DNA from 4 places in the Pengzhenrongella phosphoraccumulans genome. Region 4 is predicted to be linked to each of the others. Evidence: riboswitches for the same ligand, from Rfam matches in the RefSeq annotation. Region 4 holds a riboswitch; each other region holds the start of a gene.
The links. A riboswitch is a leader RNA that binds a small molecule or an ion and turns the genes downstream of it on or off. The one in region 4 is predicted to bind cyclic di-AMP.
Positions count from the first base shown of each region.

Region 1: it holds a riboswitch for cyclic di-AMP, as region 4 does, so the genes downstream of both, VTA80_RS20665 (C40 family peptidase) here and VTA80_RS05980 (C40 family peptidase) in region 4, are expected to answer to the same signal.
Region 2: it holds a riboswitch for cyclic di-AMP, as region 4 does, so the genes downstream of both, VTA80_RS00190 (C40 family peptidase) here and VTA80_RS05980 (C40 family peptidase) in region 4, are expected to answer to the same signal.
Region 3: it holds a riboswitch for cyclic di-AMP, as region 4 does, so the genes downstream of both, VTA80_RS01040 (C40 family peptidase) here and VTA80_RS05980 (C40 family peptidase) in region 4, are expected to answer to the same signal.

Region 1 covers NZ_CP144210.1:4,465,193-4,472,169, reverse strand. Annotated here, with positions in the region: gene VTA80_RS20685 (UbiA family prenyltransferase) at 1-760, opposite strand, end outside; gene VTA80_RS20680 (type III polyketide synthase) at 860-1,939, shown strand; gene VTA80_RS20675 (isoprenylcysteine carboxyl methyltransferase family protein) at 1,958-2,476, shown strand; gene VTA80_RS20670 (NAD(P)/FAD-dependent oxidoreductase) at 2,473-3,528, shown strand; cyclic di-AMP (ydaO/yuaA leader) riboswitch at 3,640-3,831, shown strand; gene VTA80_RS20665 (C40 family peptidase) at 3,833-4,627, shown strand; gene VTA80_RS20660 (heavy metal translocating P-type ATPase) at 4,651-6,918, opposite strand; gene VTA80_RS20655 (heavy-metal-associated domain-containing protein) at 6,915-6,977, opposite strand, start outside.
Region 2 covers NZ_CP144210.1:32,370-39,346, forward strand. Annotated here, with positions in the region: gene VTA80_RS00160 (IS110 family transposase) at 1-375, shown strand, start outside; gene VTA80_RS00165 (RNA polymerase sigma factor) at 623-1,336, opposite strand; gene VTA80_RS00170 (DUF4395 family protein) at 1,522-2,016, opposite strand; gene VTA80_RS00175 (hypothetical protein) at 2,004-2,420, opposite strand; gene VTA80_RS00180 (hypothetical protein) at 2,545-2,802, opposite strand; gene VTA80_RS00185 (YibE/F family protein) at 3,071-3,514, opposite strand; cyclic di-AMP (ydaO/yuaA leader) riboswitch at 3,706-3,895, shown strand; gene VTA80_RS00190 (C40 family peptidase) at 3,897-4,664, shown strand; gene VTA80_RS00195 (ATP-binding protein) at 4,839-5,978, opposite strand; gene VTA80_RS00200 (response regulator) at 5,975-6,709, opposite strand; gene VTA80_RS00205 (hypothetical protein) at 6,877-6,977, shown strand, end outside.
Region 3 covers NZ_CP144210.1:209,205-216,181, forward strand. Annotated here, with positions in the region: gene VTA80_RS01015 (hypothetical protein) at 1-35, opposite strand, end outside; partial or broken gene VTA80_RS01020 (DUF3105 domain-containing protein) at 1-209, shown strand, start outside; gene VTA80_RS01025 (hypothetical protein) at 342-587, opposite strand; gene VTA80_RS01030 (SHOCT domain-containing protein) at 586-870, shown strand; gene VTA80_RS01035 (plastocyanin/azurin family copper-binding protein) at 867-1,481, shown strand; cyclic di-AMP (ydaO/yuaA leader) riboswitch at 1,907-2,096, shown strand; gene VTA80_RS01040 (C40 family peptidase) at 2,099-2,890, shown strand; gene VTA80_RS01045 (DUF305 domain-containing protein) at 3,069-3,689, opposite strand; gene VTA80_RS01050 (hypothetical protein) at 4,324-4,623, opposite strand; gene VTA80_RS01055 (class I SAM-dependent methyltransferase) at 5,377-6,123, opposite strand; gene VTA80_RS01060 (hypothetical protein) at 6,245-6,961, opposite strand; gene VTA80_RS01065 (PadR family transcriptional regulator) at 6,958-6,977, opposite strand, start outside.
Region 4 covers NZ_CP144210.1:1,288,078-1,295,054, forward strand. Annotated here, with positions in the region: gene rocD (ornithine--oxo-acid transaminase) at 1-646, shown strand, start outside; gene VTA80_RS05970 (universal stress protein) at 807-1,775, opposite strand; gene VTA80_RS05975 (HNH endonuclease) at 1,895-2,401, opposite strand; gene VTA80_RS05980 (C40 family peptidase) at 2,630-3,307, opposite strand; cyclic di-AMP (ydaO/yuaA leader) riboswitch at 3,394-3,595, opposite strand; gene VTA80_RS05985 (metal-dependent transcriptional regulator) at 3,703-4,398, opposite strand; gene serC (phosphoserine transaminase) at 4,541-5,689, shown strand; gene VTA80_RS05995 (MFS transporter) at 5,682-6,977, shown strand, end outside.

The DNA.
Region 1 (6,977 bases), 1.8 Mb from region 4:
GACTGCCCGCCCGCGTGAACGCCACCACAGCCCCGGCCGCAGCGATCCCGGCCGCGGCGAGCAGTCCGGGCCACGCGGTCCCGCTGGGGCTGCCGGTCGGGCCCAGCACGATGAGCACCGTCGCGGCGAGCAGCGCCGCCGGGGCGAGCAGGGTCGACCCCGTGCGCCCCAGCCGGTGCGGCAGCCCGTGCACGCCGGTCGTCCGGTCGTCCTCGAGATCCGGGACGACGTTGGCAAGGTGCGCGCCGACGCCGAGCAGCGCCGCCGCCGCCATGGCCCACCCTGCGGGCCAGGGGTGCTCGGGCAGGGCGAGCGCCACGAAGGCCGGGAGCAGGCCGAACGACACCGCGTACGGCACCCACGACCAGGGGGTCGACTTGAGCCCGAGGTTGTAGCCCCAGGCCACGCCGACGGCGACGAGGTGCACGCCCCCGGCGCGCCAGCCCGTGGCGAGGGACAGCGGCACGCAGCACGCGACCGCGACGAGCGCAGCGGTGCGCACCGTGGGGGTCGTGACCGCGCCCGCGACGATCGGTTTGTCGGATCGCCCGACCGTGAGGTCACGCCCCGCATCGATCCAGTCGTTCGACCAGCCGACCGACAGCTGACCGGTGAAGATCGCCGCCCCGATCAGGACGCACGTGCGCAGGTCGGCGCCGACACCGATGGCGAGGGCCGTCGTCAGTGCCGTCACCGCCAGCGTCGGTCCGAGGTGGCACGAGCGTGCCAGCCCGCCGATCGTCGCCCTCAGACCCCGCACCGCTCACCCCTCCCCCGCGATCGCCACCGATGTTGTCGTGGACCGTACCAACCGGGCGGAATCCCGGCCTCAAAACGCGCGGCATGGCACGATGCCGACATGTCGCGCATCGCATCGGTGACCGGAGTCCTCCCCGAGTTCTGCTACCCCCAGCACGAGATCACCGAGACGATCGGTTCACTTCTCACCACCGAAGGGTCCACACGCCGTGCGGTGCTCGAGCGCCTGCACGCGAGCAGCGGTGTGCGGACCCGTCACCTCGCCATGCCGCTCGAGGACTATCGGGACCTGACCACCTTCGGCCAGGCCAACGACCTGTTCATCTCGCTCGGCACCGACCTGGCCGAGCGGGCGCTGCGCGGCGCGCTGGCGGCGGCCGAGATCGCGCCCGAGGAGGTGGACTTCATCCTGTTCACCTCGGTGACCGGCATCTCGGCGCCGTCGATCGACGCCCTGCTCGTCGCCCGGCTCGGGCTGCGCCCGGACGTCAAGCGGCTGCCCGTGTTCGGGCTCGGCTGCGTCGCGGGCGCCGCCGGGATCGCCCGCGTGCACGACTACCTCCAAGGCCATCCCGGCGACGTCGGGGTGCTGGTCTCGGTCGAGCTCTGCTCGCTGACGATGCAGCCCGGCGACGACTCGATGGCCAACCTCGTGGCGAGCGGCCTGTTCGGTGACGGTGCGGCCGCCGTCGTGATGGTGGGCGACGAGCGTGCGCGGACGACGGGCGTCGCGGGGCCGGACGTGATCGCGACCCGCAGCCACCTGTACCCCGAGACGCAGGACGTCCTCGGCTGGGGCATCGGCGGCAGCGGGTTCCGGATCGTGCTCGAGGCGAACCTGCCCGACGTCGTCGGGCGTCACCTGCGCGACGACGTCGTGGACCTGCTCGCCGGGCACGGCCTGAAGCCGGGCGACATCACGACGTGGGTCGCGCACACCGGCGGCCCCAAGATCCTCGAGGCCGCAGCCCGGGTGCTCGACCTGCCGACCGCGGCGCTCGCGCTGAGCTGGGAGTCCCTGGCGCGCGTCGGCAACCTGTCCTCGTCCGGTGTGCTGCACGTGCTCGCGGACACGCTCGCGCTCGGCGGTCAGCAGCCGGGCGACCCCGGGGTGCTCTTCGCCCACGGCCCGGGCATCAGTGCCGAGCTCGTGCTGCTCCGCTGGCCGGACCAGGGCTGAGGGCGCGCCGTGCCTGCCCTGAGCGTGATCGCGTTCGATGCCCTGATCGCGGCCGTCGCCGTCGAACGGATCGCGGAGCTCGTCGTGTCCACCCGCCATGCCCGATGGGCGTTCGCCCGCGGCGGCGTCGAGGCGGGTCGGGGCCACTTCCCGCCCATGGTGCTGCTGCACGCGGGGCTGCTCGTGGCCTGCGTCGTCGAGGTGCACGTCGCCGATCGACCGTTCGTGCCGCTCCTCGGCTGGCTCGCGCTGGTGGCGGCGCTCGCCAGCCAGGCCCTGCGCTGGTGGTGCATCGGCACGCTCGGCCCGCAGTGGAACACGCGCGTGATCGTGGTCCCCGGCCTCGCCCTGGTCGATCGCGGGCCGTACCGCTGGCTGCGGCACCCCAACTACGTCGCGGTCGTCGTCGAGGGGATCGCGCTCCCGCTGGTGCACACCGCCTGGCTGACGGCGCTCGTGTTCACGGTGCTCAACGCGGTGCTGCTGCTCGGGTTCCGTATCCCGACCGAGGAGCGCGCCCTGGTCGCCGCCGCATGAGCACCGCGACCCGCGACACGGATGTGCTGGTCGTCGGCGGCGGGCCGATCGGGCTGGCGGCCGCGATCGAAGCGCGACTGGCCGGCCTGGACGTCGTCGTCGTCGAGCCGCGGGGCGCGTCGATCGACAAGGCCTGCGGCGAGGGGCTGATGCCCGGAGCGGTCGCGGCCCTCGCCCGGATCGGGGTGCACCCGCAGGGTCACCCGCTGCTCGGGATCGGGTACCGCGGCGGCGACCTGCACGCCGACCACCACTTCGAGTCCGGCCCCGGGCTCGGGGTGCGGCGCACGACGCTGCACGCCGCCCTGGACGCCCGCGCGACGGCGCTCGGCGTGCGGCGCGTGGCGGGGCGCGTCGGGACGATCGAGCAGGACCACGACACGGTCTCCGCCGCAGGCCTGCGCGCCGGCTGGCTGCTGGGCTGCGACGGTCTGCACTCGACGGTCCGCCGGGTCGTCGGGCTCGACCGGCCCGCAGCCGGGCCGCCGCGGGGTCGGGGAGACCGCGACCGGCGCCGGTTCGGCCTGCGACAGCACTTCCGCGTCGCACCGTGGACCGACCTGGTCGAGGTCCACTGGGGCCCGACGGTCGAGGCGTACGTCACGCCCGTGGCCGACGACGTCGTCGGCGTGGCACTGCTCGGGCCGCCCCACACGGACTACGCGGGTGCGCTCGCGACCTTTCCCGAGCTCGCCGAGCGGCTTCGAGGGGCCGAGCCTGCCGGCACGCTGCGCGGCGCCGGTCCGCTGCACCAGCGCACGTCGCGACGCACCGCCGGCCGGGTGCGCCTCGTCGGTGATGCGTCCGGGTACGTCGACGCGCTCACGGGCGAGGGGCTCCGGGTGGGGCTCGCCCAGGCGGCCGCCGCCGTCGCGCACCTGGACGACGCCGGAGCGTACGAGCGCGCCTGGTCGGCGTCGACCCGCGACTACCGCCTGCTGACGACCGCGCTCGTGGCCCTGGCGACCTCTCCGCTACGCCGGGTGATCGTGCCCACCGCGGTGCACCTGCCGTCGGCCTTCGGCGCGGTGGTCGAACGCCTTGCGCGCTAGGACGAATTGCCGCATAGCAGGCGCGCTTTTGCCCCGAGGCGATCGGTTTGTCCTCGCAGCCCCTCGGCGCGGTAGGGTCGAGCGTCCCTGAGGTTCATCCTCAGGTACGCCCAAGGTGGACCGCCGAGTCCTGCCACCACCGTCTGGGCACCAGGACTTCTCGCTGGCAGGAGCGGGGGAACCACGATCGTCGGGCGCCGCCAGTCGGTGTCCTTGGGGTGAAGCGGGTCGGTACCTCGACCCGCCGGGCGCGACTTCCGCCCGAACCCGACAGCTCACCCCACAGGCGACCGGAGAGGTCACCATGGCTGTGAGCACCACGCCCGCCCGTCATCGCGCGACCGGTCGACCGAGCACCATGCTCGGTGACCTCGCGGACGCAGCCACCGGCAGCCTCGCGTCGGTCGGACGGCGATCCGTCGTCGTCGCTGCCGCTTCCGGTCTCGTGGTCTCCGCGATGGCCGCACCGGCCGGTGCCGCCGAGCCCGGTGACGCGAGCGTCGCGGTGCCGTCAGCCGCCGGCGCCCTCCCGGCCGAGAGCGTGGCTACGGGCGTCGACACGTCCGCGCTGACCTCCGCCGCTCGTGCGGTGCTGGCGTCCGCGCCGGTGGTGAGCGTCGCCGCCGACTCGGCATGGGCGCTGGACATCCCCGCGCTCACCGTCGTCGCCGACCCGCCGCCGCCCGTCCGGGCGCGGGCCGCGTCTCGCAGCGCAGTGCGCGCCGCCATCCCGACGACCACGGGCGCACCGGCCCCCGCCAGCGCGAACGGCAGCGCCGTGATCGAGATCGCGGCCCGGTACGTCGGGGTCCCGTACGTGTACGGCGGCACCACGCCGAGCGGGTTCGACTGCTCCGGCTTCACCTCCTACGTGTTCGCCCAGCTCGGCATCGCCCTCCCGCGCACCTCCAGCGCCCAGCGCAACGCCGGCACGGTCGTCTCGCGTGCGGACGCCCAGCCCGGCGACCTCGTGTGGCACCCGGGGCACGTGGCGATCTATGCCGGTGGCGATCAGCTGATCGACGCACCGCAGCCCGGCGGGAGCGTCCAGTTCCGCGCGATCTACTTCTCCAACCCGGTCTTCATCCGGATCAGCTGACCGCGGACCGCCAGCGTCGGCGGTCAGCGCTCGAAGCGGCGCAACCGCAGGCTGTTGGTGACGACGAAGACCGACGAGAACGCCATCGCGGCGCCCGCGATCATCGGGTTGAGCAGCCCCGCGGCTGCCAGCGGGAGTGCCGCGAGGTTGTAGGCGAAGGCCCAGAACAGGTTCCCCTTGATGGTGCCGAGGGTGCGCCGCGAGAGCCGGATCGCGACCCCGGCCGACCGCAGGTCCGAGCGCACCAGCGTCAGGTCGCTGGCCTCGATGGCCACGTCGGTGCCCGAGCCCATCGCCAGCCCGAGGTCGGACTGCGCGAGAGCGGCGGCGTCGTTCACCCCGTCGCCCACCATCGCGACGACGTGGCCCTCGGCCTGCAGCCGGCGGATCACCTCGACCTTGTCGGCCGGGCGCACCTGGGCGATGACGTCCTGCGGATGGATGCCGACCTGCTCCGCGACCGCGGCGGCCGACCGGGCGTTGTCCCCGGTGAGCAAGATCGGGCGCAGGCCGAGCCGGCGCAGCTCGCCGATCGCCTCGGCGCTGGACACCTTGACGGTGTCCGCGACCACGACGACGCCGCGGATCTCGCCGTCCCAGCCGACCCACACGGGGCTGCGGCCCTGACTCTCGGCGGCGTCGGCCGCGGTGACCAGGGCCGCGGGGGCGTGCTGGGCCCAGTCCTCGGCCAGCCAGGTGCGTTGTCCGACCGTCACGGCGCGCCCGTCGACGACCCCGGCGACGCCGCGTCCCTCGGTGCTCGCGAAGCTCTCGACGGGCGGGAGCGTGCCGCAGCGCTCCCGCGCGCCGTCGGCGACGGCGCGCGCGATCGGGTGCTCCGACGCGTGCTCGAGGGCGCCCGCGAGCAGCAGGACCTCCCCCTCGTTCGCTCCCGCGGCGGCGACGACCTCGACGAGGCTCATCTGGCCCGTGGTCACCGTGCCTGTCTTGTCGAGCACGATGGTGTCGACCCGACGGGTGGACTCGAGGACCTGCGGACCCTTGATGAGGATGCCCAGCTGCGCGCCACGACCGGTGCCGACCATGAGCGCCGTCGGGGTGGCGAGGCCGAGGGCGCAGGGGCACGCGATGATGAGGACGGCCACGGCGGCCGTGAAGGCGGCCTGCGCGTTCGGTCCGAGCACGAGCCAGCCGACGAGCGTCAGCAGCGACAGCAGGATCACGATCGGCACGAACACGGCCGAGACCCGGTCCGCGAGGCGCTGGACGTCGGCCTTGCCGTTCTGGGCGTCCTCGACGAGCCGGGCCATCTGGGCGAGCTGGGTGTCCGCGCCGACCCGGGTCGCCTGCACGACGAGCCGTCCGCCGGCGTTGGTGGTGGCGCCGACCACGGCGTCGCCCGGTCCGACCTCGACCGGCACCGACTCGCCGGTGATCATCGAGGCGTCCACGGCGCTGACGCCGTCCGTCACGGTGCCGTCGGTCGCGAACTTCTCCCCAGGGCGCACGACGAACCGCATCCCGACGGCGAGCTCCTCGACGGCGATGCGGACCTCGGCGCCGTCGCGCAGCACCGCGACGTCCTTGGCGCCGAGCTCGAGCAGCGCGCGCAGCGCCTGCCCGGAGCTGCGCTTGGCACGGGCCTCGAGGTACCGCCCGGTCAGGATGAACACGGTCACGGCAGAGGCGACCTCGAGATAGATCTCGGGGGCCCCGGTCGCGCTCGACGGCATCAAGGTGAACGGCATGCTCATGCCGGGCTCGCCCGCGCCGCCGAAGAAGAGGGCGTACAACGACCAGGTGAAGGCCGCGAGGACGCCGAGGCTGATGAGGGTGTCCATCGTCGCGGCGCGATGGCGCAGGTTGGTCCAGGCGGCGCGGTGGAACGGCCACGCACCCCAGGTCACGACCGGCACCGCGAGCACGAGCGAGACCCACTGCCAGTAGTCGAACTGCCACGCCGGGACCATCGCGAGCGCGACGACCGGCGCGGCCAGCACGGCGCTCACGATCAGGCGCCGACGCACGACGGCGGCCGGGTCGGGCTCGTCCGCCCCGGCGCCCGAGCGGGGCGGAGCAGGAAGTGCCGCGGTGTACCCGGTCGCCTCGACCGTGGCGACCAGGTCTGCCGGCGACACCGTCGGCGCATAGGAGACCTTGGCCTTCTCGGTGGCGTAGTTGACCGTCGCGCTGACCCCGTCCATCCGGTTGAGCTTCTTCTCGACGCGGGCCGCGCACGAGGCGCAGGTCATCCCGCCGATCGAGAGCTCGATGGTGCCGGCGACGGTGCCGGCAACGGGGACGGGGTCAGGCGCGACGGTCGGGGTCATGCGCGGGCACCTTGCAACACGTAGCCCGCCTCGTCGACCGCCATGCGGACGGCAGTCTC
Region 2 (6,977 bases), 1.3 Mb from region 4:
GTCCTGATGTCGATGCCCGGAGTGGGCATCAGGACCGCCGCCCGGGTCCTGACCGAGATCGTCGGCAAGGACTTCACCTCCGCCGCGCACCTGGCCTCCTACGCCGGGCTGGCCCCGGTCACGCGCCGGTCCGGGACCTCGATCCGAGGCGAGCACCCCTCACGATCGGGGAACAAGGTCCTGAAACGCGCCCTGTTCCTGTCCGCGTTCGCGGCCCTTCGCGCCCCGATCTCCCGGGCCTATTACGAGCGCAAACGCGCCGAGGGCAAGCGCCACAACCAGGCCCTGATCGCGCTCGCCCGGCGCCGTTGCGACGTCATGTTCGCCATGCTCCGCGACGGCACCCTCTACGACCCACCAGCCCGAACCGCTTGACGAAGAACATAGGGGCTCTCCCCGTCGGTAGCCGTTCCAGACGATGCTCTCGGTGGCGGGGACCATCGGCATCGTCACCGCTCTGGTGCTCGGGGCGGACGTCGGCGTGCTCGTGTACGGGCCGTCGTGGTCGAGGTCTATCCCTTCCAGTCGGCGCGTTGGAAGGGCGCCAGGACGGACCCGGGGGGAGTTCCGCCTGGGCTGAGACGCCCGTCGGTGCACCCGGTGACCGCCGAGCCCGCCGTCCTCAGCCGGGCGCGGGCTCGGCGCCGACGGCCCGGCTGACCTCGGCCAGGCGCTGCTCCAGAAAGGCGCGCTCCGCGGCGTTCGCCGTGAGCTCCATCGCGCGCCGGTACGACTCAGCCGCGCCAGCGGCGTCTCCGAGGCGGCGCAGCAGGTCGGCACGGGTGGCGGGAAGGTAGGGATAGTCGGCGAGCCGAGGATCGGTCGCCAGCTCGTCGAGGAGCGGCAGTGCGGCGGCCGGACCGTCGGCGAACGCCACGGCGGCGGCCCGGTTCAGCGCGACCACCGGGGTATTCCACACCGCCAGCAGCCGGTCGTAGAGGTGCACGACGCGCGGCCAGTCGGTCTGCTCCAGGGACGGCGCCATCGCGTGTACGCCGGCGATCGCCGCCTGCAGGGTGAACCGCCCCGGTGGGCCGGACGCCAGCGCCCCGGCCGTCACCGTGAGCCCCTCCAGAATCGCGCGCTGGTCCCAGCGCGTCCGGTCCTGGTCGGCGAGCAGGAGCAGCCGGCCCTGCTCGGCGGTCCGGGTAGCCCGGCGCGCGTCGGTGAGGAGCATCAGGCCCAGCAGTCCGCGGGTCTCGGCCTGCTCGGGGAGCAGCGCGGCGAGGGTGCGCGCGAGGTGCAGGGCCCGGTCGCAGAGCTCCTCACGGACGAGCGCGTCCCCCTCGCCGGCCGTGTGGCCGGTGCTGAAGAGCAGGTGGATGGCGGTGAGCACGCTGTCCAGGCGCTCGGGCAGCTCCGCCCGGCCCGGAACTCGGTAGGGGATCCGTGCGTCGGCGATCTTCTTTATCCATGGGCATAAGGAAGTCGGCGCACGTGGCCAGTAGAAAGACCTGGTCGTCGGCGGCGGGATCAATGCGATCGACTTCGCGCTGGTCGCGGGCCGCTACACCAACCCGTTCAACGCAATTCCCGGACACTTCTGCTCGACCCGAAGAACAGTCTGTAGATCCACGAACCGAGGCACCAGAGACTGCCGGTTAGAATCGCTCCCCCGGCGACGACAAATCCTCCGGAGATCAGACCGAGCACGGGCGCTCCGTTGTAAAAAAACAATGCCGACAGTGCCAGCATTACCGTGGAGAGCAGGTACGAGAATCGTCGCGGCGTTGGTGTCGACGGAAGTGGCGGAGATCGAAACAGGTGTCGCACGATGAAGTTATAGACCAGGTCGAGGATCATCCCGCGCGGCCAAACTATCCCGCTCAAGGCAACGAGTGCCATGGTTCCGAGCCAGATAGGCGACTGCAACAAGAGTCCGATTACGATCAGAATCGTGCCCACGGCGGGGGTGAATCGCAGCGGCATTGCGAAGCAGGATTTGGCTTCGGTGTCGAAACTGTCAAATCCCTGCTTATCTAGATTGGCCTCCAAAGAAGCACTCAGGCTTGCCATCTCTTTATCCTCCTTCTAGCCGGGGCTCTTTCGCGCCGAGCGTGACGTCCGTACTCAATGAATTGCCCCCTGGGAGACCCGGGGTTCCCGAACAATGAACGGGCGACAGCTCCTGACAGCTCCGGAACTGGCGGCGGTGCGGGCCTGCCTGCGGCCGCCGCCGCTCGCGCCGCAACTTCGGCGGCGCACTGCTGCGCGATGATTCGCTCGAGATCGGCCGCCAACACGGCGCGCTGCGCGTCGATCTCGACCTGTTCAGCCTCGGAATGATCCTTCATGCCCTCAAGGGTCCGCTGTTCGGCACTCTGGTCTGCGATCAGCTGCTCGATCTCGACCTGCCGGGCTTGCGCCGCCGAGCGGGAAGCATCGGCGGCGATGACCTTCTGGTCAGCGTCGGACTTCAACGCAGCGACATTGTCCTGGATCGCGCTCAGGCCCGACTGACCATTTCGGAGGAGCCCATCAGGAACGGCGAGCCGGCGCTCACGCCCGACCCGCCCGCTCCCTCGAGAATCGTGGGCACGTCTGCTAGGCGACCGCCGACATGGTCCGCATGAGGTCCGAGCCGTGCGCCCCCTGGTGCATCCCCGGGTTGTGGGTGCCGGAGAAGCCAGCGCCGTGGGCGCATTCGGAGACGTGCTGACCGTAGGCAGGGCCGCTGGCGACGGACTCGCTACGTGCATTTTCGCTGGTAGCGCTGGCCGGCGAGGCCTGAAGAAGGACGGCGGCTGCGACCGCCGCGGTGGCGACGGCGCGGCCGAGCTTCGTGCTGCTCTTGGTGCTCATCATGTGAACTCCTCAACGTGCATGGTGGATTCTGTCTTTCGGGATGACTCCAGAATTGCGCCCCAATCCATCGATCCCGGCAACGAAACGACAAAGATCCGACAAAGATCGCGGCATCACGGACGGAGGCGAAGTCGGCCCTCGTCACCGATGCCAACCCCAGCGCGTCGATACGCGAGGTCCGGTGACGGTGGGTGGATCGCACCGTTGGTCCAAGCCTGGGACCCGTGGCGGCCCGCGGGCGCTCGTGGTCCACGAGATGCCTGGATCAGTGGTGGTAGCCCGCTGTCTCGGCCACGCGGTGTCGTTGACGTGAGGGCTTCGCCGGGTCCGCGATCGCAACGAGGGCGGCGATCGCGGTTGTCAACGGGATCGCGAGAACCAGTCCGATGGACCCGACCAGGGTGCGCACGATCTCCCCGGCGAACTCCCCGCCCGTCAGCGTCTGCGCCAGCGGCAGCTGGTGGATCTCGACGAGAAGGAGCAGCGGGAGAGAGGCTCCCGCGTACGCGAAGGCGATCGTGTACACGGTCGATGCGATGTGATCGAGCCCGATGCGCATCGCGCGTCCGAACAGCTCACGCGGGCTCGCGTTCGGGTCCGCGGAGCGCAGCTCCCAAACTGCGGACGCCTGGGTGATCGTCACGTCGTTGAGCGCCCCGGGCCCACCCACGCAGCCGGCCGCGAAGGTCGTCCGCAGTGATCGAGTCAAATCCTCCGGCGGCGTAGATCTGCTCGACGCGCCCGCGGACGTTGAGACCGTTGTCCTCGGCCTCTATCGCCTCGTTGGCGTTCGGGGGAATGTGTCCGTCGACGGCCACCTGCGAGGGTCCGTGACCTGACCGTGACAATCGGGGCTCGCGTCAGTTAGGGTCGGCTCACCCTGGGGCGATCCCGGGTCGCCTGGGGTGGACGCCGAGTCCTGCCACCACCGATGGCCCTCTCGAAGTCTCGCTGGCAGGAGCGGGGGACCCAAGCACGGCGGACATCGCACGTCGGTGTCCTTGGGGTGAAGCCGATCGCTCGTGATCGGCCGGGCGCAAACTCCCGCCCGAACCCGACAGCTCACCCCGAAGGCGACCGGAGAGGTCCCCATGCCCGTGAGCTCTATTCCCGCCCGCCACCGATCAGCCGGTCGGCCAGTCACCGCCCTCTCCGAGCTCGCGTCTACCGCGACCGGGACTCTCTCGGTCGTCAGTCGTCGATCCGTCGTCGTCGCGGCGTCCTCCGGCCTGATCATGTCGGTGATCGCGTCACCGGCGAGCGCCACCGGGCCCAACGAGAACACCATCAGTCACGCCGCCGTGGACACCTCCAGCCTCACCGCAGGCGCACGCGCGGCGCTCGCGACCTCGCCGATCGTCAGCGTGCCCGACGAGGCGTCCTGGTCCCTGGACATCCCCGCGCTCGCCGTCGTGGCCGACCCGCCACCCCCGCCGCCCCGCGCAACCCCACCTGCCGCGTCGCGGAGCGCGGCTCGCGCAGCCGTACCGGCCGCGGCGATCGGCGCGACCGCACCTGCCAGCGCGAACGGGAGCGCCATCGTCGAGATCGCGTCGCGGTACGTCGGGGTGCCCTACCTGTGGGGCGGCACGACCCCGGCCGGGTTCGACTGCTCGGGCTACACGTCCTACGTGTACGCGCAGGTCGGCATCACCTTGCCCCGCACCTCATCGGCCCAGCGCGAGGTCGGCACGGTCGTCTCCCGTGCCGACGCCCAGCCCGGAGACCTCATCTGGTCCCCCGGTCACATTGCGATCTACGCCGGCGGAGACCTGCAGGTCGATGCGCCCCGCCCCGGCCAGACCATTCAGATCCGGAGCATCTGGCAGTCCAACCCGACCTTCATCCGGGTCGGCTGAGCAGCGCGCGACGCCCGGCGCACACCGAGTCGCCGGGCGTCGTGCGCTCTTCTGCCGATTCGAGCCAAGCGGACAGGCTCTCGTCTGCCAGGGAATCGGCGACCGACCGATGAACCCAACCGGCCATCCACGGTGCCAGCAGGATCTCGCGGGCGCCACGAGCCCGAGGTGCACCTAGAGGCCTGAGACCACCCCGGCTGCGGGCAGCGTCACGGTGAAGACCGCGCCTCGACCCGGCCCATCGCTGTGTGCGGTGATGGTTCCGCCGTGCGCTTCGGTGATCACCTTGGCGATCGCCAAGCCGACGCCAGATCCGCCGTGGGCGCGGTCTCGGGCGGTGTCGACCCGGTAGAACCGATCGAAGATGTGCGGCAGGTGGTCGGGGGGAATTCCCTCGCCGTCATCGGCCACCACGATGCGGACTGACGCACCCGCGCGGTCCGCCATCAGCGTGACCCGGCCGCCAGGCGAGGTGTGCCGCAGTGCGTTGTCGAGCAGGTTGGTGAGAACCTGCGCGATCCGATCTGCGTCGGCGTCGATCCTGGCGGTCGCGGCGACCGGCGCGACCCGGACATCCAGGACCACCCCACCTGTGGTGTACCGATGGGTCGCCTGCGCGGTCGCGTCGGCCACGACCTGCGCGACAGCGAGAGTCGTGCGACGCATCGTCAGGCGTCCTTCCTCGGCGGTGGTGACCAAGGCGATGTCCTCGCTGAGCCGCGTCAGACGCGCGACCTGGTCGCCGAGCATGGCCAGGGTTGGGGCGTCGGCCTGCTCGACGCCTTCGGTGATCGCCTGCAGGTAGGCACCCAACGTGGCGACCGGGGTGCGCATCTCATGGGCGAGGTCGCCGAGCATCTGCGATCGACTCACCTCGATCCGGCCCAGGTCCGCGGCCATCGTGTTGAACGCCTCGGCAAGGTCGTCGAACTCGGTACCCATGCCCACGGCGGGGACCCGCGCGGTGTAGTCGCCGCCGGCCACCCGGCCGGCCGCGGCGGTCACCGGGGTCAGAGAGCGGGTGACACGCCGAGTCACGAAGATGCTGACCACCACGGAGGTGAGGAGAGCCGCAGCCAGGGCGAGCGCGAGCGACAGGGCCGAGGCGGTGCGGAACGCCTCCTCTGCGTGCAACGTGGCAAAGGCACTCGAGCCACCGATGTGGCCCATGTGGTTGTGGAAGATCGCGGGTCCGATCCCCGCGACCACGACCCACGCCGTTGCGCCTCCCACCATCACCACGACCAGGATCGCCCCGAGCAGACGCGTGCCGAGGTCCCTGCGGCCGTTGATCCACGACCGGGCCCACCTCATTCGCCGGGGCCCATCCGGTAACCGACACCACGGACCGTTCGAATGAACACGGGGGCGGCCGAGTCATCCCCGAGTTTGCGGCGCACGTGCCCGACGTGGACGTCGACGAGGTGCTCGTCGCCCATCCAGGCACCCCCCCAGACTGCCTCGATGAGCTGGATCCGGGTGAAGACCATGCGGGGATGCGCGGCCAGCGCCGCCAGCACGTCGAACTCTGTCCGGGTGAGGTCGACCAGTTCTCCGGCCACGCGGACCTCTCGCCCCTCGAGGTCGATCGACAGGGCACCGAACTCGGACGGCGGATCGTCGGCGGCTTCGGCCTCACCTCGCCTTGGTCGGCGCAGCATCGCGCGAACCCGGGCGACCAGCTCGCGGGGGCTGAAGGGTTTGGTGAGGTAGTCGTCTGCGCCCACGGACAGGCCGACCAACTTGTCGATCTCCTCAACACGGGCAGTGAGCATGACGATGTAGCAGTCAGAAAAGGTCCGCACCGCGCGGCAGACTTCGATGCCGTCGACGCCGGGCAGGCCCAGGTCGAGCACGATCACGGCCGGATCCCAGTCTCGGGCGCGGGCGATCGCGTCCTCGCCGTCCCCCGCTGTCTCGACCTCGAACCCGTCGTTTTCAAGGTAGGTGGCCACCAGTCGGGCCAGAGGTAGCTCGTCGTCAACGACCAGCACACGAGGCCGGGTCGCCGAAGAAGGTCGAGGATCGTGGGCGGGGATTGACATGTGCCTATCTTCGCGTGCCGAATCCGCTGCGAGTCGCACCCGACCGACCGCGAGCAACTCCTTCATCGAATCTTCATCGGCTCTACGGGCTACAAGCGGGTTAGACGACCGAGTATTCGTTTCAGCGGCGCCCAGCGCGCCCGCGCCATCACCGTTCCGGAGGACACATGTTCGGCAAGTCAACCCGCGTTGCGCAGGAACTCCCGCGCGGCGCGACCTGGGTCGACATCACCGTTGTCCACGCCCCCGCGTGCCACTTCTGTGACGA
Region 3 (6,977 bases), 1.1 Mb from region 4:
TCGTCGATGAGAACGCCGTGCATTCTCTTGAGCACGGCGCCGTCTGGATCACCTACGACCCGAGCCTGCCTCCCGGCCAGGTCGACACGCTGCGCGACTTCGCAGCCAAGGACAACTACGTCCTGGTGAGCCCCCGCGAGGGGCTCGCCTCGCCCGTCGTGGCGAGCGCCTGGGGCATCCAGCTCGCGCTCGATTCGGCATCCGACGAGCGACTGCCCGTCTTCCTTGGCTCCTACGTCAATGGCCCCCAGACCCCAGACCCCAGAGCCTGGCGCCTCCTACTCAGACGGAGTCGGCACCCCGGAATAGCGCAATCCCGCGTCGTTCACCTCGCGTGGAAGTCAATCGGCGGGAGCTCGGCGAGCGGGGTTGTCGCGGCGAGAGCCCGCGTCGATTTCGGGGTCCAGCGAACCGACGACGTCGGGCACTTTGCGCATCTCGCGGAATTTCAGGCCAACAACCCCCGGATGAACCACGCAACTCGGATCTTCGTCGGATCTTTGTCGTTCCTCGCCGGGATCCTCGTGTGGCGACGAGAGGGTGGAGTCAGCACCGACGAAACACGCGCGAGCGAAGGAGACGGACATGATGGGTTGGTACGGGAACGGCATGAACAGCGGCGGGTGGGTCTTCATGGGCCTGTTCTGGATCGCACTGATCGCACTGACCGTGTGGTTGGTGCTCCGACTCCTGCCGTCGAACAGCAGGCGCACCGAGACCGGGGCGACCCCCACGCCGTGGCCGGCAACGCCCGGACAGGAGTCCCCGTTCGAGATCCTCGACCGCCGACTGGCCCAGGGCGACATCGACGGCGAGACCTACCAGGCACACCGCGCGGCAATCACCGCGGCGCGAGGAGGCAACCGATGACGGCACCCTCGACCACCACGCGGCAGCCCCGCCGGGGATGGCTGATCGCGGCCCTGGCCGCGACCCTGACGGTCCTGCTCGGCTCGATCTTCGCCGCAGTGGCGTGGGGCGGGACCTGGGGTCAGGGCTCGTCCATGGGTTCCGGGTTCGGCGGCTCGGGGTACGGGTCCGACGCGGCGCAGGCGGCGCCGGACCTGCCCGGGCAGGTCGTTCGCGTCTCGGCGGCGGACATGGGCGGCCCCATGATGGGCGGCCGCACCGGCATGGGCGGCGGGATGATGTATCTACGCGCCGACCGCACCACCGTGGCCCACGGACAGGTGTCGTTCCTGGTGACCAACGACGGCCGCAGAGACCACGAGCTGGTCGTCCTGCCGCTCGCCGACGGCGAATCGGCCGGCAACCGCACCATCGGCGCCGACAACCAGATCGACGAGACCGGCAGCCTCGGCGAGGCGTCGAGCACCAACGCCGAGGGCACCGGCGAAGGAATCGCGCCGGGCACCTCCGGATGGGTCACCCTGACCCTGCCCCCCGGCCACTACGAGCTGGCCTGCAACCTCCCCGGCCACTACGCCGCCGGGATGTCCACCGAACTCACGGTGACCTGACACTCGTCACCTGCCCTGGTGCCGGTTCATTCCTGTACCGCGACCACATTCGCAGTCGACTGACTCTGCCGTCTTGATACTGCGCGCGGGTGCCAGTTGTTGGCGCGGGACCGGGTCCTGTCGAGGGATCATCGGGCGGCAGGATCATCGGGACCGCTTCGACGGCCAGGACCCGTAGGCCCAGGAGGGCCGCCCGATCTCTGACATCTGATCACCGCGGCATGAGCGACAAGGCGGACGGCCACCGGACTCGCGCCGAGGGCCGGGTCCGGGCCAGAGGTGCTGGGCCAGCGAGCAGCGCCCTGTGACAGCCTGGGCCGTGTCGACTGGCGTTCTCACCAATCAGCACGTTGTGACCTGACCGTGACAATCGGGGCGCGCTTCATTTAGGGTCGGGTCAACCCGGGGGCCATTCCCGGGTGCCCTGAGGTGGACCGCCGAATCCTGCCACCACCGATGGACCTCGCGAAGTCTCGCTGGCAGGAGCGGGGGACCCAAGCACGATGGACATCGCACTCGGTGTCCTTGGGGTGAAGCCGATCGTTGTGTGATCGGCCGGGCGCATACTCCCGCCCGAACCCGACAGCTCACCCCGAAGGCGACCGGAGAGGTCCCCCATGCCCGTGAGCTCAATCCCCGCCCGCCACCGATCAGCCAGTCGGCCCGTCACAGCCCTGTCCGACCTCGCCTCCACCGCGACCGGGGCCATCTCGGTCGTGGGTCGTCGATCCGTCGTCGTGGTGGCGTCCTCCGGACTGGTCATGTCGGTGTTCGCTGCACCTGCGACGGCCACCGTGTCCGCCGAGATCAACACCAGCCACCCCGCCGTGGACACCTCCAGCCTGACGGCCGGTGCACGCGCAGTCCTCGCAACCTCACCGGTCGTCAGCGTGCCAGTCGACGCGTCCTGGTCTCTGGACACTCCCACGCTCACCATCGTCGCCGACCCGCCGCCCCCACCGCCCCCGCCGGTCCGTGTGGCCCCGCCTGCCGCATCGCGCAGCACGGCCCGCGCAGCGGTCCCCGCGGAGGCCGCCCCGGCCACGGAAATCGGCGCGACTGCACCGGCGAGCGCGAACGGCAGTGCGATTGTCGAGATCGCATCCCGTTACGTCGGTGTGCCCTATCTGTGGGGCGGTACGACACCGTCCGGGTTCGACTGCTCGGGCTTCACGTCCTACGTGTACGCGCAGGTCGGCATCACCTTGCCCCGAACCTCGTCGGCTCAGCGCAACGTCGGCACGGTTGTCTCACGTGCCGACGCCCAGCCAGGCGACCTCATCTGGTCCCCAGGTCACATCTCGATTTACGCCGGCGGCGACCTGCAGGTCGATGCACCAAAGCCCGGTCAGACCATCCAGATCCGGAGCATCTGGCAGTCCAACCCCACGTTCATCCGGGTGAGCTGAAAAGCGCGAGGCGCCCAGCGGCCACGCCGCTGGGCGTCTCGCGTTCCTTGCTCCGGCACTCGCACCTCTCGGCCGCCCAGTCGCCGACCCTCCCGAATCGTGCGATCAGGGCACAGAGCAAGTTGAGTGCAGCCGACAGGTGCACAGCGCGCCCGGCCGCGGATGATGCGGGATCGAACTACAGGCCCTTGAGGAGCTGCTCCATCTCGGTGATCTCCGCCTTTTGTGCGTCGATGATGGATTGGGCGAGTTCGAGAGCTTGGGGGTTGCTGCCCGCGGCGAGCTGAGAGTCGGACATCTCGATGGCGCCTCGGTGGTGATCGATCATCAGCTCGAGGAAGCGACGATCGAACTCCGTCCCGGTGACGGCATTGAGCTCAGCCATCGCCTCTGTCTGGCTCAGCCCGCCCATGTCCATGCCGCCCATGTCCATCCCGTCCATGTCGACGTCGGCCGCGCTCTGCTCACCCCACGCCATCAGCCACGACTGCATCTCGCGGATCTCAGGATCCTGGGCGGCAGCGATGCGTTCCGCCAGGGTTTTGACCTCTGCGGTGCTGGCGGTGCGTCCTGCAAGATCGGCCATCAGGACGGCACCCTCGTGGTGCACCACCATGTTTTGGGTGAACGTGACATCGGCGTCGTTGTGGCTGGCGTCGACCGGCACGGCCACGGACGGGGACGAAGCGCTGGAGGGACTGCTCGCGGCTGGCGCACTTTCCTGACCGGCGCACGCGGACAGGACCACGGCGAGCGCGAGCGCGCCGCCGACAGCTGTCATGCGGGTCTTGACGTTCATGGTGTTTCTCCAAGGCTCGGTGGACAACAGGACAATCGGCTCGTGGCAATGACTTTCGAGTGGTGTGCGGCGTTGTAAGGGTGGTGGGTGCGCGCGAAGGCACGTGCTCGCATTGGTGGCCCGACGGCGTTCCCCAAGGAGCAGCGCGGGGCGGCCGTGCCCTAAGGCGGTGCACGCGTAGTTCGCCGTTCACCGAGAACCCCCACCGACGCGACCGGAATCACGCACGTCGGCGGGGACGGCTCGGCCCCCAGGGAGAGGGCGTTTCGGGACCAACATGCACCTCCCACGATCAATTCCAGATTCATCGGTCTACTGCAACCCGCGAGGCGCTGCGATGACCGCCCGCTGGGCATCCCAAAGTTCGTTGGCGAACCCCGCTCGTAGGGTCGAGATTCGATGAAGATCTGATGAAGATGACGGGGTCAAGCGCGCGGGCCGAGGGAACCGCGGCTGGCATGTTGACGGTCAGGCTTGCTCGTCACGGTCCCGTCCTCCCACATCGTCAACAACGGCCGTGGCCACCGCTTCGCTGTCGCTCAGCATCGCGCGTGCCGGCAACCTGCCTCAAAGCCCGGTTGGTGGCCGCCGGTGGGGTGGAACGACTCGATTGTGGCCTCGGAGTTCGGAGTCCCTACCGCGGGTGGCGGCGGCTCAGGACGGCGAAAAGTCCGAAGCAAATTGCAGCAATGCCGAGGTAGACGAAGCCCTCGAGCAGTGACTCGTTCCCCGACCTCAGGAGCTGCGTGATGTCCCAGTACGGACCGGTCTTGGCCGCCTCGTTCACATCGACGTAGTAGAAGTGCTCGGCGATGTACCAGTGGTTCGCCCACACGCCGACCTTCCAGGCGCCGAGCAGGACCGTGAACAGCCCAATACCGAGCGACCAGGAAATGGTGCGCCTCGCCCACCGCACAGTTCGCGGAGTTCTCACCTCCGGATTGAGACCAAGTTCCACCGTCGTGCACCCCTTTCAACTCAGGTCGTGTGGATCGTCTACCGCAAACGCAACGCTCGTGGGATGAGCCGTTCGACTCCAGCCACCGGGCACGACGGTGCCGCCGGCCACACTGTCGTGGATGTCGATGACGAGCGGTGCGATGACCGGGCCGTCGTAGCGGACCGTGACCCATCAACCGTCGATGAGTGCGAAACGCTCGATCAGGTTGGGTCAATATTTCAGTGCGCGTCTCGGTCCGCTGGGCGAGTCATCGCGCGTTGGCGCATCCGATCGAGGACTACGAGGAACGTGATGGCGAGAACGGTTGCTACGACGACCAAGAGCAGGTGGTCGGGGAACAGTAGTCCTAGCGACGTACCCACGACCCATGCAAGAACAGTGGGCCACGAGCGCTTCAGCGAGACCCCGGACGGTCCGATGTACGCATTTTCGTCTACGCTCCGCATCGGTTCCATCTTGACCCCATTGTTGGCTGCTGGAACGAACGGATCTGGCTTCGACGTCGTGAACGTAGCACCCGTTTCTTGCTGACGTGACGCTTCTGGGTGCCGGTTGCACGCACTGTTCGACAGCCGGAGGCAGCCTTCGACTCTGGCTGACCGGACACCCCTGGAGGTAGTTCCACTTGCGGCCTGCGAGGGTCTCGATCGGCGCCCGCGATCCACCACATACCTGTCGCCAAGGTGCATTCGGTGCCGACCTGCGTTGTGTCCTTGGCTGCTCGGCTCACATCAGGGTCGCCCGGGAGCATCGTGCGATATAGGGCAGGTGGATGTGCTCCGCACCCGCGAGCGAGGGGTTCGTGTCGATGAGATGCCTGACTCGGGTGAGCAGGTCGTGGCGTGCGTCGGCGGGGAGGGTGATGACGTAGCTCCGGGATGCGACCAGGTCGAGCAGGTCGTGGGGGGTGAGGTGGTGCGTCCATTCGACGTCGAACCGCTCGACGGGCCCGAACGGAGCCCCGATGCGCGGGTTCATGGCGCCCATGTCTTGTTCAATGCCTTGGTGCATGAGGCGTCCGAGCTCGGCGACCCAGTCCTCGCGTTCGTCGCGGATATTCCAGACCAGGCCGAGCCGGCCGCCGGGCGTGAGCACGCGGCCGACCTCGGGGACCGCCATCTCGATGTCGACCCAGTGCCACGCCTGGGCAACCAGCACGACGTCGACCGAGTGGTCGGGCAGAGGGATCTGCTCGGCCCGTCCTGCCAGCGCCCGCACGGCGGGAAGTGCGCGAGACAGCTCGTCCCGCATCCCGTCGGAGGGCTCCACGGCCACCACGTCCAGGTGCCGCGTCAGGAGTGGTCGGGTGAGTTGGCCGGTGCCGGCCCCGAGGTCGAGGACCGTGCGCGCACCGTCCGGGAGCAGCCAATCGATCGCGACCTCGGGATAGCTCGGTCGGCCGGTGTCGTACTGGCGCGCCGCCGCGCCGAAGGATCGGGCCTGGACCGCGCGCTCGTGATCGCTGATCGGCATGGTCACAGTCCCGCGCCGGACGGCCGACCGCCGGTCACCCCTGTGGCGACGCATGCGGGCGCCGCATCGGAGCGGCTGAAGAGATTGGCTTGTGCTCGCGCGGGTGATCGTTGCGGTCGGGTCATGACTCACGCAAAGAGAGAGCGGCTCGTCGGCGGTTCCGTCGGCGCAGCCAGGCAACGGCAGCAACCCCGCCGAGCAGCGTCATCGCGGGCATCGCGACCGCCATCGTCGGAAGCTGCCAGAACACGGGAATGACCAACTGGTCGGACGTTGGCGAGAGATCGACGACGTACTCATCGGCGCTGACCTGCACCGCTGAGCCGTAAACCGCGTAGAACGGTCCCTGCCACGCCCACAGCGACCAGTAGGCCGCCACCAAGACCACGGGCACCAGCCGCGCGCCTCTCGCCAGCCGTGCGGCGAGCGCGCCGCCCACCGCGCCGGCCAGCAGCAGGGCCGCTCCGCGCAGGATCGTCCCCGCCAGCACGTCCCGGGGTTCTGGGGAGATCCGGCTGTCGTAAAACCCGCCCATCCCGCCGCCCAAGGAGACAACGGCCGTGACCGTGCACGCACTCAGCACACCGAGCATCACGAACCCAAAGTGGGTCGTCAGTCCGTGCCAGATCAAGGACGGCAGCGCGCGCAGAACCTGACTCCGGTACCAGCGCCGGGCAGAGCGTTCACCGTGCACTGCGGCCCACCTCGCGCGGCCCTCGGCGAGGTCGCCGAGCAGTTCGTCCTCATCGGCGATGGGGACGAGGCCTGCCAGCACGAGCTCGGCCAGACCGCCGCGTTCGCATGCGTCGTCGTGCCGCGCGCCTGAGTGCTGGTTCATGCCTGGGCCCACCCCG
Region 4 (6,977 bases):
CACCGTCGCGGTGCTGCTCGAGCCCATCCAGGGCGAGTCCGGCGTCATCGTGCCGCCCGTCGGCTACCTGCCGGCCGTCCGCGCCGCGTGCGACGCCGCCAACGTGCTCCTGATCGCGGACGAGATCCAGTCCGGGCTCGGCCGCACGGGCACGACGCTCGCGTGCGAGCTGGTCGGGGTCCGACCCGACCTCATCACCCTGGGCAAGGCGCTCGGCGGCGGCATCCTGCCGGTGTCCGCGGTCGTGGGCCGCGCCGACGTGCTCGGCGTGCTCACGCCCGGGTCGCACGGCTCGACGTTCGGCGGCAACCCGCTCGCGTGCGCGGTCGGGATCGCGGTCGTCGACCTGCTCGAGACCGGCGAGTACCAGGCGCGCGCGCGGGAGCTCGGCGCCCACCTGCAGGCCCGGCTGGATGCGCTCGTGGCCGACGGCTCGCTCGCGGCGCGGCGCGGCGTCGGGCTGTGGGCCGGCATCGACCTCGACCCCGCGCGCGGGACCGGGCGCGAGCTGTGCGAGCGGTTGCTGGCGCGGCGGGTGCTAGCGAAGGACACGCACGGCTCGACGATCCGACTCGCCCCGCCCCTGATGATCAGCGCCGACGACCTCGACTGGGCCCTGGACCAACTCACGGACGCCCTCCACTAACCCCCTCCCCCGCCCAAAACCAGCTGCCGAACTCGGAGGTTTGCCTCGAACTCGGACACCACGGTGTCCTAGTTCGAGGCAAACCTCCGAGTTCGCGGGTCGCGGTGGGCCCGGTGAGGTGCGGTGAGGTAGGTAAGTAAGTGGGTGGGTGGGGTGGCGGTTAGCGGTAGAGGTCGCCGATTCCTCGGATTCTTGTGCCGGGAGGGGTGGGCGGGCCTTCCGTGCTTCGGGCGGTGACCACCATCACCGGGGCGGCCGAGTGGTGCAGGACCGCCTGGCTCGTCGAGCCCAGGAGCAGGCCGGTGAAGCCGCCGCGCCCGCGCGAGCCGACCACGATGAGGTCGGTCGCCGTGGAGAACTCCGTGAGCAGCGCGGCCCCCGTGCCGTCGAGCGCGTGCCGCTTGACCTGCACCCCCGGCAGGTCGACCAGGGCCCGGTCCACGACGACGTTGAGCCCCTCGGCGACGTCGGCCAGGACCGCCTCGTGGTCGATCGCGGCGGGCAGCCACGCGAGCGCTCCCGTGCCGGAACCCAGCGGCACACCGGCGACCGCCGTCAGCTCGGCGCCCCAGGCCTTCGCCTCCCGGATCGCCTGCCGCAGGGCCAGGTCCGAGGCGGGTGAGCCGTCGACCCCCACGACGATGCGGCGCACCGGGGCGATCGGTGCCTGTTCGACGTCGTTCGCACGCGCCGGCGGGCGGGTGGGCACGACGACGGTGGGGCAGAAGGCGTGCGCCGGGAGCGCGGACGAGACGGTGCCGAGCAGGCGGTCGGCGAACCCGCCCCCACCCCGCGTCCCCAGCACGACCAGGCGCGCCGTGCGGGACATGTCGACCAGCACCCCGGTCGCATCCCCGGTCGCCAGGCACGACGTCGCCGCCACCCCGAGCGAGTCGGCGCGCGCCTGGGCCTCGGCGAGCACGACCTTGGCGCCCTCCTGGATCGCTGTGTCGTCGAGGGCTGCGTAGCCGCCGTCGAGGGAGGCTGCGGTGAACGACGGGAGCGAGTAGGCGCACACCAGCTTGAGAGTGAACCCGTGAGTGACGGCCTCGGCGGCCGCCCAGTCGAGCGCGTGCAGACTGGCCGCGGAGCCATCCACCCCGACCAGAACCACGTTGTCGCGCGTCATGGCTGTTCCTCCCGAGACTCCCAGAGCATCTTTGCTCTAGTGTCCCTCGAAAATACCCTGCGGGAAGGGCTGGGCGTGCCAAAACCTTTGCCGATACATTCCCGTCGGTGCGGGGCTGCTCAGGCCACCAGGTAGGCAGACCAGGACGGATCCGTCCGAACTGTCGCAGCGAACAGCGCCGCCACCCCCCGCGGGGCGTGCGGGCTGAACTCGAGCTGCCACCCGAGCTCCGCGAGCAGCCGGTCAGCCTTGCGATGGTTGCACCGGGCGCACGCCGCCACGACGTTGGTCCACTCGTGCCGGCCCCCGCGCGACCGGGGCTGGACATGGTCCACGGTGTCCGCTGTGCCCCCGCAGTACGCGCAGCGGTGGTCGTCGCGCTGCAGCACCGTGCGCCGGGTCGGCGGAACCGTGCGGCGGTGCGGGACGTGCACGTACCGCACGAGGCACATCACGAGGGGCACCGGCACCGCGGACCGCTCCGAGTGCAGCAGTCGGCCGTCCGTCTCCAAAACCATCGCCTTGCCGGTCAGCACGAGCACGACGGCGCGATGGACGCTCACCACGCAGAGGGGTTCCAGGCTCGCGTTGAGCAGCAACGTCCGTCGGGGGGGCGCCACGGGCATCAGCACGATGAGCTCCAGGACCAGGTTGTCGGGCCCGTCTGGCTGACTCGGCCCGCTGTGGAGGTACAAGCGCGACAATCGTAACCGCACACCGCGTCGCCACCAGCCGGGGCCGTCTCTGGAAGGTCCCGGCCGCGGCGATGGGCGGGGCTCGCGCCCCCTACCCCGAACGCGCGACGGCCCCGGCGGCGCCTGACGCGCTACCGGGGCCGAACGTTGGGGGATCGGTCAGCTGACCCGGATGAACACCGGGTTGGACTGCCAGATGGCGCGGAACTGGACGGAGCCGCCGGGCTTCGGCGCGTCGATCTGCGTGTTGCCGCCGGCGTAGATGGCGACGTGGCCGGGGCTCCAGATCAGGTCACCGGGGAGGGCGTCCGCGCGGGAGACCACGGTGCCGACGTTGCGCTGGGCGGACGACTGCGACGTCATCGAGATGCCGAGCTGGCCGTACACGTAGGCGGTGAAGCCGGAGCAGTCGAAGCCCTCGGGGGTCTTGCCGCCCGACCGGTACGGGACGCCGACGTAACGGGCCGCGACCTCGAGGACCGCGTTGCCGGAGACCGACTGCGGGACGGGGCTGTTCGCGGCGGCCGGCACAGCGGTCCGAGCGGCCGAGCGAGACGCTGCCGCAGCGGTACGGGTGACGGGCTTGGGCTTGGGAGCGTCGACGACGACCGTGACGGCCGGGACGTCGAGCGTCCAGGAGGCGTCGGCGGCGACGGTGACGACCGGGGCGGTCTCGAGAGCGGCACGCGCCGAGGCGGTCAGTGCCGAGGTGTCGACGGCCGGGACCGACGAGGCGTTCTCGGCGGACGTCGCCGCGGTGGCCGGCGCGCCGAAGGTCGAGACGACCAGTCCGGCAGCGGCAGCAACGACAGCCGAGCGGCGGCCGACGACGGCCATCGATCCGGTTGCGGCGGTAGCGAAGTCACTCAGTGGTGTCACAGGTCGGCGCGCAGAGCGGTGCCGGGCGATGCTCACAGTCACGTGATGCCTCTCCGAACGCCTACGAGGTCAGCTGTCGGGTTCGGGTAGGAAGAGTTCACCCGGCTGATTGGGCGTCGTTACCGACGTCCGCCCAGCTTCACCCCAAGGTCACCGTCACCGGTGTCCACGAACTTGGGTCCCCCGCCCCTGCCGGCGAAGTCGTACGGAACCCCGTGCGGCGGCAGGATTAGGCGATCCGCTCGAGGGCTCCTGCGGATGAGGGTTCCGAGGAGCAAGTTGAACGTACCGGACAGGCCCACCCAATGTCACGTTTCGGTTACGGTGACGAAAGTCACACCGGGTGGGTTTGATCAGGCCTTGACGAAGATGTGCCGCGAGATCTCTTCCGGCAGATCGAGGTAGTGGTCCTTGCCGGCGGTGCGGACCGTCACGACCCCGCGGCCGCTGCCGACGCTGATCTCCGCGCCGGGGGTGACCCCCGCCTCGGCAAGGCGGCTGAGGAGCTCGGGGTCGGTCTGGACGGGCTCCCCGAGCCGCGCGACCACGGCCTGGATCGTGCCGCCGTCGAGCGGCGCGATCTGGGCGAGCGCGACGACGCCGTCGAGGAAACCCTCCGGTGCGGCCTGGTCGCCGAGCTCGGCGAGCCCCGGGATCGGGTTGCCGTACGGCGAGTGCCGGGGGTGGTCGAGGAGCTCGAGCAGGCGCCGTTCAACCCGGTCGCTCATCACGTGCTCCCAGCGGCAGGCCTCGTCGTGCACGAACTCCCAGTCCAGGCCGATGACGTCCGTCAGCAGGCGCTCGGCGAGGCGGTGCTTGCGCATGACGCGCGTCGCCTTGAGCAGCCCGGCCTGGGTCAGCTCGAGATGCCGGTCCCCCGTGACGATGACGAGACCGTCGCGCTCCATCCGCGCCACGGTCTGCGAGACGGTCGGGCCCGAGTGCCCCAGCCGCTCGGCGATCCGGGCGCGCAGCGGCACGATGCCCTCTTCGGACAGCTCGAAGATGGTCCGCAGGTACATCTCGGTGGTGTCGATCAGGTCGCTCACGGAAGGCCTCTCGGGTTGATCACGCTCTGGCCCCAGGCTACGGGGTGTTCCGGGGTGTCGTCGGGGGTGCCCACCAGGGGGTTTGCGCGGCCCGGAGGCCGGTCATGGTGGTCCGCGCCGCACGCGAGGTTAGGCTCGCGAGGTGCCCGAGCCGACTGGTAACACGCCCCCCGCCATCGCGATCCCTGCGGGGCTGCTGCCGGACGACGGGAGGTTCGGCTGCGGTCCGAGCAAGATCCGCGCCGAGCAGGTCGCCGCTCTGGCCGCGGTCGGCGGCTCGCTGCTGGGCACCTCCCACCGCCAGACCCCCGTCCGCAGCCTCGTCGGACGCATCCGCGAGGGCCTCGGTGACCTGTTCAGTCTCCCCGACGGCTACGAGGTCGTGCTGGGCAACGGCGGGTCGACGGCGTTCTGGGACCTGGCCACGCTCTGCCTGGTCCGCGAGCGCGCGCAGCACACCACGTTCGGCGAGTTCGGCGCGAAGTTCGCGACCGCCACGTCCCGCGCCCCGTTCCTCGCCGAGCCCACCCTGCGGACGGCACCGGCCGGCCAGCTCGCGCGACCCGAGCTCGAGGACGACGTCGACGTCTACGCCTGGCCGCACAACGAGACGTCCACCGGGGTCATGGCCCCCGTGCGCCGGGTGGCGGGATCCCGGGAGCAGGGTGCGCTGACGCTCGTGGACGCGACGTCGGCCGCCGGTGGGCTCGCCGTGGACATCGCGGAGACGGATGCCTACTACTTCGCCCCGCAGAAATGCTTCGCGTCCGACGGCGGCCTGTGGCTCGCGCTGCTCTCGCCCGACGCCGTCGCGCGCTCGGCCGAGCTCGAGTCGAGCGGCCGTTGGGTGCCGGAGTTCCTCTCGTTGCGCACCGCGATCGCGAACTCGCGGCAGGACCAGACCCTCAACACCCCCGCGATCGCCACGCTGGTGCTGCTCGCCGAGCAGCTCACGTGGATGCTGGACCACGGCGGGCTGGCCTGGACGGCCGCTCGGACCGCGGCCTCCGCCGCGTACCTGTACGACTGGGCCGAGGCCCGCGACTGGGCCACGCCGTTCGTGACCGACCCCGCCGCCCGGTCGAACGTGGTCGGCACGGTCGACCTGGACCCGGCCATCGACGCCAAGGCGGTCGCCGCCGTGCTGCGGGCGAACGGGATCGTCGACGTCGACCCCTACCGCAAGCTCGGCCGCAACCAGCTGCGCGTCGCCCTGTTCCCCGCGATCGAGCCCGACGACGTCCGTGCGCTGACGGCGTGCGTCGACCACGTGGTCGACCGTCTTGGCTGATCCGACCGTCTCCGCCGCCGCAATGCCCGACGCCCACGTCCCCGACGCCGACGTGCCCGAGCCAGGGCTCCCGATCGTGCCGATCGCACCGATCAAGTTTCGCCGGGACCGCGTCACGATCGCGCTGTACGCGCACTTCGTCGCGTGGGGATGGCTGCTGTACAGCTTCTCCCCCAGCATCCCGCTGCTCGCCGAGGAGCAGGGGATCACCAAGGCCCAGGCCGGCCTGCACGGGACCGCGATGGCGGTCGGCACGCTGGCCTCGGCGTTCTTCAGCGCGCGCCTGGTGGACCGGTTCGGACGACGCGGCACGCTGCTCATCGCGGTCGCGGTGCTCGTGACGGGTGTCGCGACCCTGGTCATCGGCACCACGCTGACCGTGACGCTGATCGGCGCCGGGGTGACGGCGATGGGCGGGACCCTGGTGATCTCGGCCGCGCAGCCCGCACTCTCGGTCCATCACCGGGAGGCCAGTGCGGCCGCCGTCGTGGAGGCGAACGGCGTCGGCTCGCTGTTCGGGCTCCTGGCCCCGCTGGCTGTCGGGGCGTGCGTCGCGATCGGCTGGGGCTGGCGCCCGGCGGTCGCCGTCACGATCCTGCTCGCCGCGGTGGCCGCGGTCCTCATGGGGTCCCTGCCGGGGCACGGGGCGCTCGGCTCGTCGCGCGTGCCCGCCGAGATCGCAGATCCGCACGACGTCGGGGTTCACCACACCCTGGCCACCGGGCCCGCGCCCGCACCCCGCGGCTTCTCCCGGACGTTCTGGTGCTTCTGGGTCGGGCTGCTCATCGCGGTCGCGGTTGAGAACGCGACGACGTTCTGGGCGGCCGACCTGCTCATCAACCGCACCGGGGCCGGACCGGGCATCGCCACCGGCGCGCTCGCCGGACTGCTCGTCGGCATGAGCACCTCGCGGTTCGTCGTGGGCCCGATGTCGATGCACCGCGCCCCGGAGAAGCTCCTGCTGGTCGCATTCGCCATCGCCGCACTCGGCTGGGCGATCCTCTGGAGCGCAACGGCCACCGTGCCCGCGCTCATCGGGCTCGTGGTCGCCGGGTTCGGCTACGGCGCGCAGTACCCGCTCTCGATCGCGCTGGTGCTGCGAGCCTCCGACGGGCGACCCGACAAGGCTCAGGCGCGCTCGACGCTCGGTGCCGGGGTCGCGGTGGGCGTCGCACCGTTCCTGCTCGGGGCGCTCGCCGACGAGTTCGGTTCGCACACGGCGTTCCTGCTGGTTCCGGTGCTTCTTGCGGTCGGCGCGGCCGCCGTCGCACTCGGCCTGCGCAGCGTG